DNA from 3 places in the Paenibacillus sp. DCT19 genome. Region 2 is predicted to be linked to each of the others. Evidence: a T-box and tRNA genes for the amino acid it is inferred to sense, from the RefSeq annotation. Region 2 holds a T-box; the other regions hold tRNA genes.
What was found. The T-box of region 2 lies ahead of leuS (leucine--tRNA ligase). A T-box ahead of a tRNA ligase gene usually reads a tRNA of that ligase, here a tRNA-Leu.

Region 1 (3,255 bases), 1.1 Mb from region 2:
AGTGTTGGTACGGAATAAAAAGTATCGATACACTTACTATTGTTTGTATAAGCAAGATACTGCACAAAGAAACATGACCGGCAAAGCAAGCTTTTGTATACTTTATCACAGTGACGCAATAAATTCTAGATTTTTTTTAACTTTCCTCTCTGTGTTATATCTTGATATCACCTACAGACATCTATTCGAAGGAGCTGCTTCGAATAATTATTTGCGCCCAAACCATGCTCTATCTTAACTTATCCAAATCCCCATTAAAAAATTGGTTTTTATTAACGTATGAAATTACTACATAATGAAGGGCTTCCTTTGGGGATATTAAACACGCAGCACATCACTGAAGGGAGGATACATTATCATGAAAAAAGTTTGCACAATCGTTGCTTCTGTTGCATTGGCGGTATCACTTGCGGGATCCGCTTCTGCTCATACCACAACAAATAATATGAACCACACGGAGAAGCAAATTACGGAGTACGAGAATAGCAACTACAGAAACAACAATTACACGAATCCCAATGCTTACAACGTACGCAATGGGGATTACCGTACCAACAGTATTCGTACGAATGCTGCAACAACAGACCGTGACAGAGGAATGGACTGGGGTTGGCTAGGTCTCCTTGGACTTCTAGGGTTGGCAGGTATGCGCAAAAGAGCAACAGACCACGATCACCGTTAAAATACGTGGCTCAATACAGTGTTAGCGCTATACACGTTCTAGGACATTCATCTTAATGAGCGAATGCTCAAAAGTGTTACGACTGCTGCATCCACTTTAACGAGATGAATGAGACAGAAGCCCTTCTCCTATGAGAGGGCTTCTGTCTGTTATAGCTAATTCATAATGCCATATTGAAGTACTTAAGATGCTAAAAAGGAGGCCATTAGGTAGACCCGGGTTAAACATAAGGTAACTCCTAATAAAACAAATGTACTGAAAACAAAAAAACCCTGCAAATGCAGGACTTTTCATCAAAATATAAGCGGGTGATGGGAATCGAACCCACGCTATTAGCTTGGAAGGCTAAAGTTCTACCATTGAACTACACCCGCATACGATAAAATCGGGATGACACGATTTGAACATGCGACCCCCTGGTCCCAAACCAGGTGCTCTACCAAGCTGAGCTACATCCCGATATAAAAAAAATAATGGCGCGCCCTGAGAGATTCGAACTCCCGGCCTTTTGATTCGTAGTCAAACGCTCTATCCAGCTGAGCTAAGGGCGCAAATATGGAGCGGAAGACGGGAATCGAACCCGCGACCCTCGCCTTGGCAAGGCGATGCTCTACCGCTGAGCCACTTCCGCAAATAAAGGATGCGCGTGGAGGGACTTGAACCCCACGTCAAAGACGCTAGATCCTAAGTCTAGTGCGTCTGCCAATTCCGCCACACGCGCATATAATGGTGAGTCATGAAGGGCTCGAACCTTCGACACCCTGATTAAAAGTCAGGTGCTCTACCAACTGAGCTAATGACTCAAAATAAAATGGCTGGGGATATAGGATTTGAACCTATGCATGACGGAGTCAAAGTCCGTTGCCTTACCGCTTGGCTAATCCCCAATAATTAAATGGTGGAGGCTGAGGGGATCGAACCCCCGACCCTCTGCTTGTAAGGCAGATGCTCTCCCAGCTGAGCTAAGCCTCCATCTATATGACCCGTAGGGGATTCGAACCCCTGTTACCTCCGTGAAAGGGAGGTGTCTTAACCCTTGACCAACGGGCCTCACTTACCAAAGCTCTCAACCGGGATCGAACCGGTGACCTCATCCTTACCATGGATGCACTCTACCTACTGAGCTATGAGAGCAAATGGCTCCCCGAACAGGGCTCGAACCTGTGACAACTCGATTAACAGTCGAGTGCTCTACCAACTGAGCTATCAGGGAATGTTATGCATTTGCATGAGCAAATGCAATTCATCGTACAAATCCACATGCAGAGCCTGTTTCTATGTATGATGAAAGAGTTCGCTTGGCGGCGTCCTACTCTCCCAGGACCCTGCGGTCCAAGTACCATCGGCGCTAGAGGGCTTAACGGTCGTGTTCGGGATGGGTACGTGTGGAACCCCTCCGCCATCGCCACCAAACGCGTAGCTTACATCTCAGAGTGTTGTTCTCTGAAAACTAGATTCGAAACGAAAGTCTGCGATTAGAACGTGCTAATTGGATAAGCCCTCGACCGATTAGTACTGGTCAGCTCCATGCATTACTGCACTTCCACCCCAGCCTATCTACCTCGTCGTCTTCAAGGGGTCTTACATACTGGGAAATCTCATCTTGAGGGGGGCTTCACGCTTAGATGCTTTCAGCGCTTATCCCGTCCGTACATAGCTACCCAGCGGTGCTCCTGGCGGAACAACTGGTACACCAGCGGTACGTCCATCCCGGTCCTCTCGTACTAAGGACAGCTCCTCTCAAATTTCCTACGCCCACGACAGATAGGGACCGAACTGTCTCACGACGTTCTGAACCCAGCTCGCGTACCGCTTTAATGGGCGAACAGCCCAACCCTTGGGACCTACTTCAGCCCCAGGATGCGATGAGCCGACATCGAGGTGCCAAACCTCCCCGTCGATGTGGACTCTTGGGGGAGATAAGCCTGTTATCCCCAGGGTAGCTTTTATCCGTTGAGCGATGGCCCTTCCATGCGGTACCACCGGATCACTAAGCCCGACTTTCGTCCCTGCTCGACTTGTAGGTCTCGCAGTCAAGCTCCCTTATGCCTTTGCACTCTTCGAATGATTTCCAACCATTCTGAGGGAACCTTTGGGCGCCTCCGTTACTCTTTAGGAGGCGACCGCCCCAGTCAAACTGCCCACCTGACACTGTCCCCGCACCGGATTACGGTACCAGGTTAGAACCTAGATACGATCAGGGTGGTATCCCAACGGTGCCTCCACCGAAGCTGGCGCTCCGGCTTCAAAGGCTCCCACCTATCCTGTACAGATCGTACCCAAATTCAATATCAAGCTGCAGTAAAGCTCCATGGGGTCTTTCCGTCTTGTCGCGGGTAACCTGCATCTTCACAGGTATTAAAATTTCACCGGATCTCTCGTTGAGACAGCGCCCAAGTCGTTACGCCATTCGTGCGGGTCAGAATTTACCTGACAAGGAATTTCGCTACCTTAGGACCGTTATAGTTACGGCCGCCGTTTACTGGGGCTTCGGTTCACAGCTTCGGATTGCTCCTAACCGCTCCCCTTAACCTTCCAGCACCGGGCAGGCGTCAGCCCGTATACTTCGCCTT
Region 2 (3,255 bases):
TTAATCGTTTTGTGAGCAGTACGCTTGAATTCCTCTGTGCCGCCATCTGCTGTGATTTTATCATTAATCGCGCCTGTATCCTCGTTGATGAAGAGACGCCATACGCGTGACAAGAAGCGGTACATACCTTCAACCCCGTTAGCATTCCACGGTTTTGTTGCTTCCAGTGGTCCCATGAACATCTCATACAAACGCAGAGTATCTGCACCGAATTCATTTACAATTTCATCTGGGTTAATAACATTACCACGAGATTTACTCATTTTCTCATTATTGGTTCCCAGAATCATACCTTGGTTCACGAGTTTATGGAATGGCTCTTTGGTCTGAACTACGCCCAGATCGTACAATACTTTATGCCAGAAACGTGCATACAGCAAGTGAAGCACAGCGTGCTCTGCTCCCCCGATATACAGATCGACAGGCAGCCATTGTTGTTGTTTCTCCTGAGAGATCAGTTCCTTGTCGTTATGTGGATCGATAAAGCGCAGGTAATACCAGCAGCTTCCCGCCCATTGTGGCATCGTGTTTGTCTCACGGCGTGCTTTCATTCCCGTTTCAGGATCAACCGTATTCACCCACTCGGTTACATTCGCCAGTGGTGATTCCCCTGTACCCGAAGGCTTGATCTGATCGATATCTGGCAGCAACAATGGAAGCTGATCCTCTGGTACGGTCTTCATCGTTCCATCTTCCAGGTGCAGAATTGGAATCGGCTCTCCCCAGTAGCGTTGGCGGCTGAACAACCAGTCACGCAGACGATATGTCGTTTTGCCTTCACCTTTACCGTTGTCTTCCAGCCAAGTAATCATCTTCGCAATCGCTTCTTCGTTGTTCAGACCATTCAAGAAATCAGAGTTAACGTGTGGTCCGTCTCCGGAATACGCTTCTTTGGTCACATCGCCACCAGCAACAACCTCAATGATGTCCAGTCCGAATTGCTTCGCAAATTCCCAGTCACGTGCATCATGCCCAGGAACCGCCATAATTGCACCTGTACCATAACCAGCCAGAACATAATCAGCGATCCAGATAGGCACCTTCGCTCCATTTACTGGATTGATGGCATAAGCCCCTGTAAATACACCTGTTTTGTCTTTGGCCAAATCGGTACGTTCCAGGTCACTCTTACGTCCAGCTTGCTCCTGATAAGCTTTGATCGCTTCACGTTGCTCTGCAGTCACAATGGCTTCTACCAGCTCATGTTCCGGTGCCAGTACAGCATAACTAGCTCCAAACAAAGTATCCGCACGAGTCGTGAATACCTTGATTACTTCCTCACGTCCCTCGATGGCAAACACCACTTCTGCCCCTGTAGATTTACCAATCCAGTTACGTTGCATATCCTTAATGCTCTCGGACCAATCCAGCTCTTCCAGATCCTCCAAGAGGCGCTCAGCATATTCAGTAATTTTCAATACCCATTGACGCATCGGTTTACGGACAACTGGGTGATTACCGCGCTCACTTTTACCGTCAATGACCTCTTCATTAGCCAATACTGTACCCAATGCTTCGCACCAGTTTACAGGCACTTCGTCAACGTAAGCGAGGCCTTTGTTGTACAACTGGATGAAGATCCATTGCGTCCATTTGTAATAATCCGGATCCGTTGTGCTGATCTCCCGATCCCAGTCATAGGAGAACCCAAGGGATTTAATTTGACGACGGAAGTTGTCAATGTTACGGAATGTGATCTCACGTGGGTGTTCACCCGTATCAAGTGCATGCTGCTCAGCAGGCAAACCAAAAGCATCCCAGCCCATCGGATGCAAAACATTGTATCCGCGCATACGTTTGTAACGAGAAACGATATCCGTTGCAGTGTATCCTTCCGGGTGACCTACGTGCAGTCCCGCGCCAGATGGATATGGGAACATATCCAATGCATAGAACTTCGGTTTAGCCGGGTCCTCGCCTGTTTTGAACGTTTTATTCTCATCCCAAAATTGCTGCCAACTTTTCTCCATCACTTGTGGCTGATAGCCGTGCTTCGGCTGGTGATTCTCACTCATCTATTGTTCCTCCTCTGGTTGATTCACATAAATTACAACAAAAAAACCTCAGCATCCCATAGCGTTTGCAGCGCTAGGGACGAGAGGTTGAATTCCCGTGGTACCACCCTAGTTAGCGGACGAACGTGCTTCGTCATCCACTCCCTTTGAACCTGTAACGGCGGTTAACCGATGCGGATTTCCATTCCTGCAACCACCGAATAGACATCGGTTAAGTATCGGATGGTGTAATCACCGCATTTCTCCAAGGCGAGTTCATGAAATACTGTCAATCGGCTTGCACCAACCGCCGACTCTCTGTCATGTACAGAATTCACTACTGATCCTTATCATCGAAATATGTATACAATATCGGAAACATTATATAAAAAAGTACCGCCAAAGTCAATGACAGACCTCAGCCTAACCGAAAGCGTTCAATGCTTTCTTCCAGATTATGAATCGTCCACTGAATATGTTTATGATCATCAAACTGCCGGTATGCACATTCGATCCGAAGCAATAGATCAAAGTACAGATCATATAACCCTCTTCTGCTTCGTTCACTTGGTGTTGTAATGGATCTACCATATCCCTTCAAAAACCCAGGTGTGTAATTAAAGTGACTAAAATAATGCTCCATCAATGGATCTGCCCAGAGTGAACGCTCGAAGTCAATAATGGCGGTAATACGGCCTTTCTCCACCAGTACATTGCCATCCCATAGATCCCAGCTAATAAATGCAGGTTCTAGAACATCATTGAGGACATCTGCTCTTGCCAGAATCAAATGCTCCAACTCCTCATAAGGCATCGAAAACTTAATACCCGCCTTTTGCCCATCGATTAATACATCTTCCATTAGCTGCAAGAAAGCTTCTTTCCATGTGGAATAACGTTGTCGTCCCGATGAGAAATAACCAAATTGTTCTCCTGTGATTTCATTTATCCTTCGATTGTAACGCCCTAGCTCTTCCTCAATCGCTTCCTGTTCGTCAATGCTATAGTGCTCTTTCACTTGGTTATACGGCTTGCCTGTCATATGCTCCATAATAAAATATTCTGAAGGCGCAAGGGTTAGTGAATCATCATAGGCAAGCACACGAGGAACAGGCAGATCCGTTAGCTCAGACACAAGACGCAGTGCCTCAACTTCAGTATTCATCAACTCTTGTTCACAACGCATCAGATTGGATTTATCCGTAGGAGCAATTTTGAGTACCACCGTCTGTCCATCTTTTAAACCGATCCGGTAAGCCTG
Region 3 (3,255 bases), 2.3 Mb from region 2:
CTCCACCTAATTTAGCGGCATCCATGCTGTTAAGATTAATATTGATAAAGGCAGCTTCCGGATGCTGAAAAGCAGAGCGAGACGCCGTCGTAAAATCGGAGAACCGTGTGCCTACGCCGATTACAACGTCCGCTTCCCTTGCAAGCCTATTAGCTGCTAAGGAGCCAGTAACCCCAATTGCACCCACATTGAGCGGGTGGTTCCACGGCATAGCACTTTTACCAGCCTGTGTCTCGGCAACAGGAATACCAAACTTCTCGGCGAACTCCGCTAATTGTGCGGATGCCTCAGAGTACAATACACCGCCACCTGCAACGAGCAGTGGCTTCTTCCCACGGGCAATCTGTTTCGTTGCCCGTTCCAGTGCTGCAAGAACTGGAGGACGGCGATCCAAGTAGTGTACTTTGCGAGCAAAGAACGATTCTGGATAATCGTATGCTTCTGCCTGAACATCCTGCGGCAGTGCCAATGTTACCGCGCCTGTCTCTGCTGGGTCAGTTAACACCCGCATGGCCTGTGTAGCTGCAATCATTAATTGCTCTGGGCGAACGATCCGATCCCAATACTTGCTGACAGCCTTGAAGGAATCAGTTGCTGAAATTGTATAGTCACTACTTACCTCCAGTTGCTGTAGCACTGGATCAGGCTCTCGCGTCGCAAAATTATCACCGGGAAGCAGTAGAACAGGAATACGATTAACTGTTGCGGTGGCAGCCGCTGTAATCATATTCAGCGCACCAGGCCCAATCGAGGTTGTGCAGGCATAGATTTGTTTGCGGTTCTTCTGTTTGGCATAAGCAGTTGCTGTATGCACCATGCCTTGTTCATTTTTCCTTGCATATACCGCAACGTACCCGGGCTACGCTCTAATGCTTCTCCAATGCCAGTCACATTCCCGTGTCCAAAAATACCGATGACACCTTTTATAAATTTGGTCTCTACACCATCTACCGAAATATATTGTTGATCTAAATATCGAAGTAATGCCTGAGCCATCGTCAGTCGAATTGTTCCCATTCGTTAATTATCTCCCTTCCCTTTACAGGTTAAGCGCTTAATCTACGTTAAGTTTAAGCGCCTTACCTCTAAAGGTTAAGCGCTTAATTCACATGGTAATACAGCTTGCTGAATTAGGCAAGACATTTTTGTAAGCGTTTTATATTCATTGTTTAAAATAATTAGGTAATGGATGTGCGTTGAATATCGCTTCTTTTGGCATAGATAATGTTATTACGTTCGTTGGAGTGTAAAAAAAGCAAAAAAGATATGGCATATACCATATCTTTTTTGCTTTTCTATTGAAGCGGGTGATGGGAATCGAACCCACGCTATTAGCTTGGAAGGCTAAAGTTCTACCATTGAACTACACCCGCATACGATAAGATCGGGATGACACGATTTGAACATGCGACCCCCTGGTCCCAAACCAGGTGCTCTACCAAGCTGAGCTACATCCCGTTATGTATACCGGCGAGAGGACTCGAACCTCCACGGTTTCCCACTCGATTTTGAGTCGAGCGCGTCTGCCATTCCGCCACGCCGGCATATGAAGTTATAATGGCGCGCCCTGAGAGATTCGAACTCCCGGCCTTTTGATTCGTAGTCAAACGCTCTATCCAGCTGAGCTAAGGGCGCAAATATAAGCGGAAGACGGGAATCGAACCCGCGACCCTCGCCTTGGCAAGGCGATGCTCTACCGCTGAGCCACTTCCGCAAATAAAGGATGCGCGTGGAGGGACTTGAACCCCCACGTCAAAGACGCTAGATCCTAAGTCTAGTGCGTCTGCCAATTCCGCCACACGCGCATATAATGGTGAGTCATGAAGGGCTCGAACCTTCGACACCCTGATTAAAAGTCAGGTGCTCTACCAACTGAGCTAATGACTCATAAAAACTGGTGGAGGATGATGGATTCGAACCACCGAACCCGTACGGGAGCAGATTTACAGTCTGATGCGTTTGGCCGCTTCGCTAATCCTCCAGGATTACATGGTGGCTCGGGACGGAATCGAACCGCCGACACGAGGATTTTCAGTCCTCTGCTCTACCGACTGAGCTACCGAGCCTTATTTGGTTAAGAATTAATGGCGGAACCGACGGGATTCGAACCCGCGATCTCCTGCGTGACAGGCAGGCATGTTAGGCCAACTACACCACGGTTCCAGGCATTAATGGTGCCGGCGAGAGGACTTGAACCCCCAACCTACTGATTACAAGTCAGTTGCTCTACCAGTTGAGCTACACCGGCGTATATGGTGGAGGCTGAGGGGATCGAACCCCCGACCCTCTGCTTGTAAGGCAGATGCTCTCCCAGCTGAGCTAAGCCTCCATATTGGGATTCTCATCCCTCATTAAAACATTAGGTATTGCTATGACCCGTAGGGGATTCGAACCCCTGTTACCTCCGTGAAAGGGAGGTGTCTTAACCCCTTGACCAACGGGCCTTAATGGCTCCCCGAACAGGGCTCGAACCTGTGACAACTCGATTAACAGTCGAGTGCTCTACCAACTGAGCTATCAGGGAATGGTGGAGCCAAGCGGGATCGAACCGCTGACCTCCTGCTTGCAAGGCAGGCGCTCTCCCAGCTGAGCTATGGCCCCATTCTTCGGTACTACTATTATATTTATGGTGGGCCCTGGTGGACTCGAACCACCGGCCTCACCCTTATCAGAGGTGCGCTCTAACCAACTGAGCTAAGGGCCCGTATAGACATTCGAAAAAAAATACCCCTAAGGGTTTTCGCTTGGCGGCGTCCTACTCTCCCAGGACCCTGCGGTCCAAGTACCATCGGCGCTAGAGGGCTTAACGGTCGTGTTCGGGATGGGTACGTGTGGAACCCCTCCGCCATCGCCACCAAACGCGTAGCTTACATCTCAGAGTATTGTTCTCTGAAAACTAGATTCGAAACGAAAGTCTGCGATTTAAAACGTGCTAATTGGATAAGCCCTCGACCGATTAGTACTGGTCAGCTCCATGCATTACTGCACTTCCACCCCCAGCCTATCTACCTCGTCGTCTTCAAGGGGTCTTACATACTGGGAAATCTCATCTTGAGGGGGCTTCACGCTTAGATGCTTTCAGCGCTTATCCCGTCCGTACATAGCTACCCAGCGGTGCTCCTGGCGGAACAACTGGTACACCAGCGGTACGTCCATCCCGGTCCTCTCGTACTAAGGACAGCTCCTCTCAAATTTCCTACGCCCACGACAGATAGGGACCGAACTGTCTCACGACGTTCTGAACCCAGCTCGCGT

Region 1: it encodes a tRNA-Leu, which carries the amino acid that the T-box ahead of leuS (leucine--tRNA ligase) is inferred to sense. The anticodon was not compared.
Region 3: it encodes a tRNA-Leu, which carries the amino acid that the T-box ahead of leuS (leucine--tRNA ligase) is inferred to sense. The anticodon was not compared.

The regions. Positions count from the first base shown of each region.
Region 1 covers NZ_CP029639.1:5,733,579-5,736,833, forward strand. Annotated here, with positions in the region: gene DMB88_RS26120 (WGxxGxxG family protein) at 359-682, shown strand; tRNA gene DMB88_RS26125 (tRNA-Gly) at 986-1,056, opposite strand; tRNA gene DMB88_RS26130 (tRNA-Pro) at 1,068-1,141, opposite strand; tRNA gene DMB88_RS26135 (tRNA-Arg) at 1,157-1,233, opposite strand; tRNA gene DMB88_RS26140 (tRNA-Gly) at 1,239-1,313, opposite strand; tRNA gene DMB88_RS26145 (tRNA-Leu) at 1,324-1,403, opposite strand; tRNA gene DMB88_RS26150 (tRNA-Lys) at 1,410-1,485, opposite strand; tRNA gene DMB88_RS26155 (tRNA-Gln) at 1,495-1,569, opposite strand; tRNA gene DMB88_RS26160 (tRNA-Val) at 1,579-1,654, opposite strand; tRNA gene DMB88_RS26165 (tRNA-Glu) at 1,662-1,732, opposite strand; tRNA gene DMB88_RS26170 (tRNA-Thr) at 1,744-1,816, opposite strand; tRNA gene DMB88_RS26175 (tRNA-Asn) at 1,820-1,895, opposite strand; rRNA gene rrf (5S ribosomal RNA) at 1,979-2,095, opposite strand; rRNA gene DMB88_RS26185 (23S ribosomal RNA) at 2,172-3,255, opposite strand, start outside.
Region 2 covers NZ_CP029639.1:4,634,467-4,637,721, forward strand. Annotated here, with positions in the region: gene leuS (leucine--tRNA ligase) at 1-2,015, opposite strand, end outside; T-box leader at 2,088-2,357, opposite strand; gene DMB88_RS21195 (phosphotransferase family protein) at 2,413-3,255, opposite strand, start outside.
Region 3 covers NZ_CP029639.1:315,240-318,494, reverse strand. Annotated here, with positions in the region: partial or broken gene iolD (3D-(3,5/4)-trihydroxycyclohexane-1,2-dione acylhydrolase (decyclizing)) at 1-1,017, opposite strand, end outside; tRNA gene DMB88_RS01425 (tRNA-Gly) at 1,303-1,373, opposite strand; tRNA gene DMB88_RS01420 (tRNA-Pro) at 1,385-1,458, opposite strand; tRNA gene DMB88_RS01415 (tRNA-Leu) at 1,466-1,544, opposite strand; tRNA gene DMB88_RS01410 (tRNA-Arg) at 1,559-1,635, opposite strand; tRNA gene DMB88_RS01405 (tRNA-Gly) at 1,643-1,714, opposite strand; tRNA gene DMB88_RS01400 (tRNA-Leu) at 1,725-1,805, opposite strand; tRNA gene DMB88_RS01395 (tRNA-Lys) at 1,812-1,887, opposite strand; tRNA gene DMB88_RS01390 (tRNA-Tyr) at 1,896-1,981, opposite strand; tRNA gene DMB88_RS01385 (tRNA-Phe) at 1,991-2,066, opposite strand; tRNA gene DMB88_RS01380 (tRNA-Asp) at 2,086-2,163, opposite strand; tRNA gene DMB88_RS01375 (tRNA-Thr) at 2,173-2,248, opposite strand; tRNA gene DMB88_RS01370 (tRNA-Val) at 2,254-2,329, opposite strand; tRNA gene DMB88_RS01365 (tRNA-Glu) at 2,373-2,444, opposite strand; tRNA gene DMB88_RS01360 (tRNA-Asn) at 2,449-2,524, opposite strand; tRNA gene DMB88_RS01355 (tRNA-Ala) at 2,526-2,601, opposite strand; tRNA gene DMB88_RS01350 (tRNA-Ile) at 2,628-2,704, opposite strand; rRNA gene rrf (5S ribosomal RNA) at 2,743-2,859, opposite strand; rRNA gene DMB88_RS01340 (23S ribosomal RNA) at 2,937-3,255, opposite strand, start outside.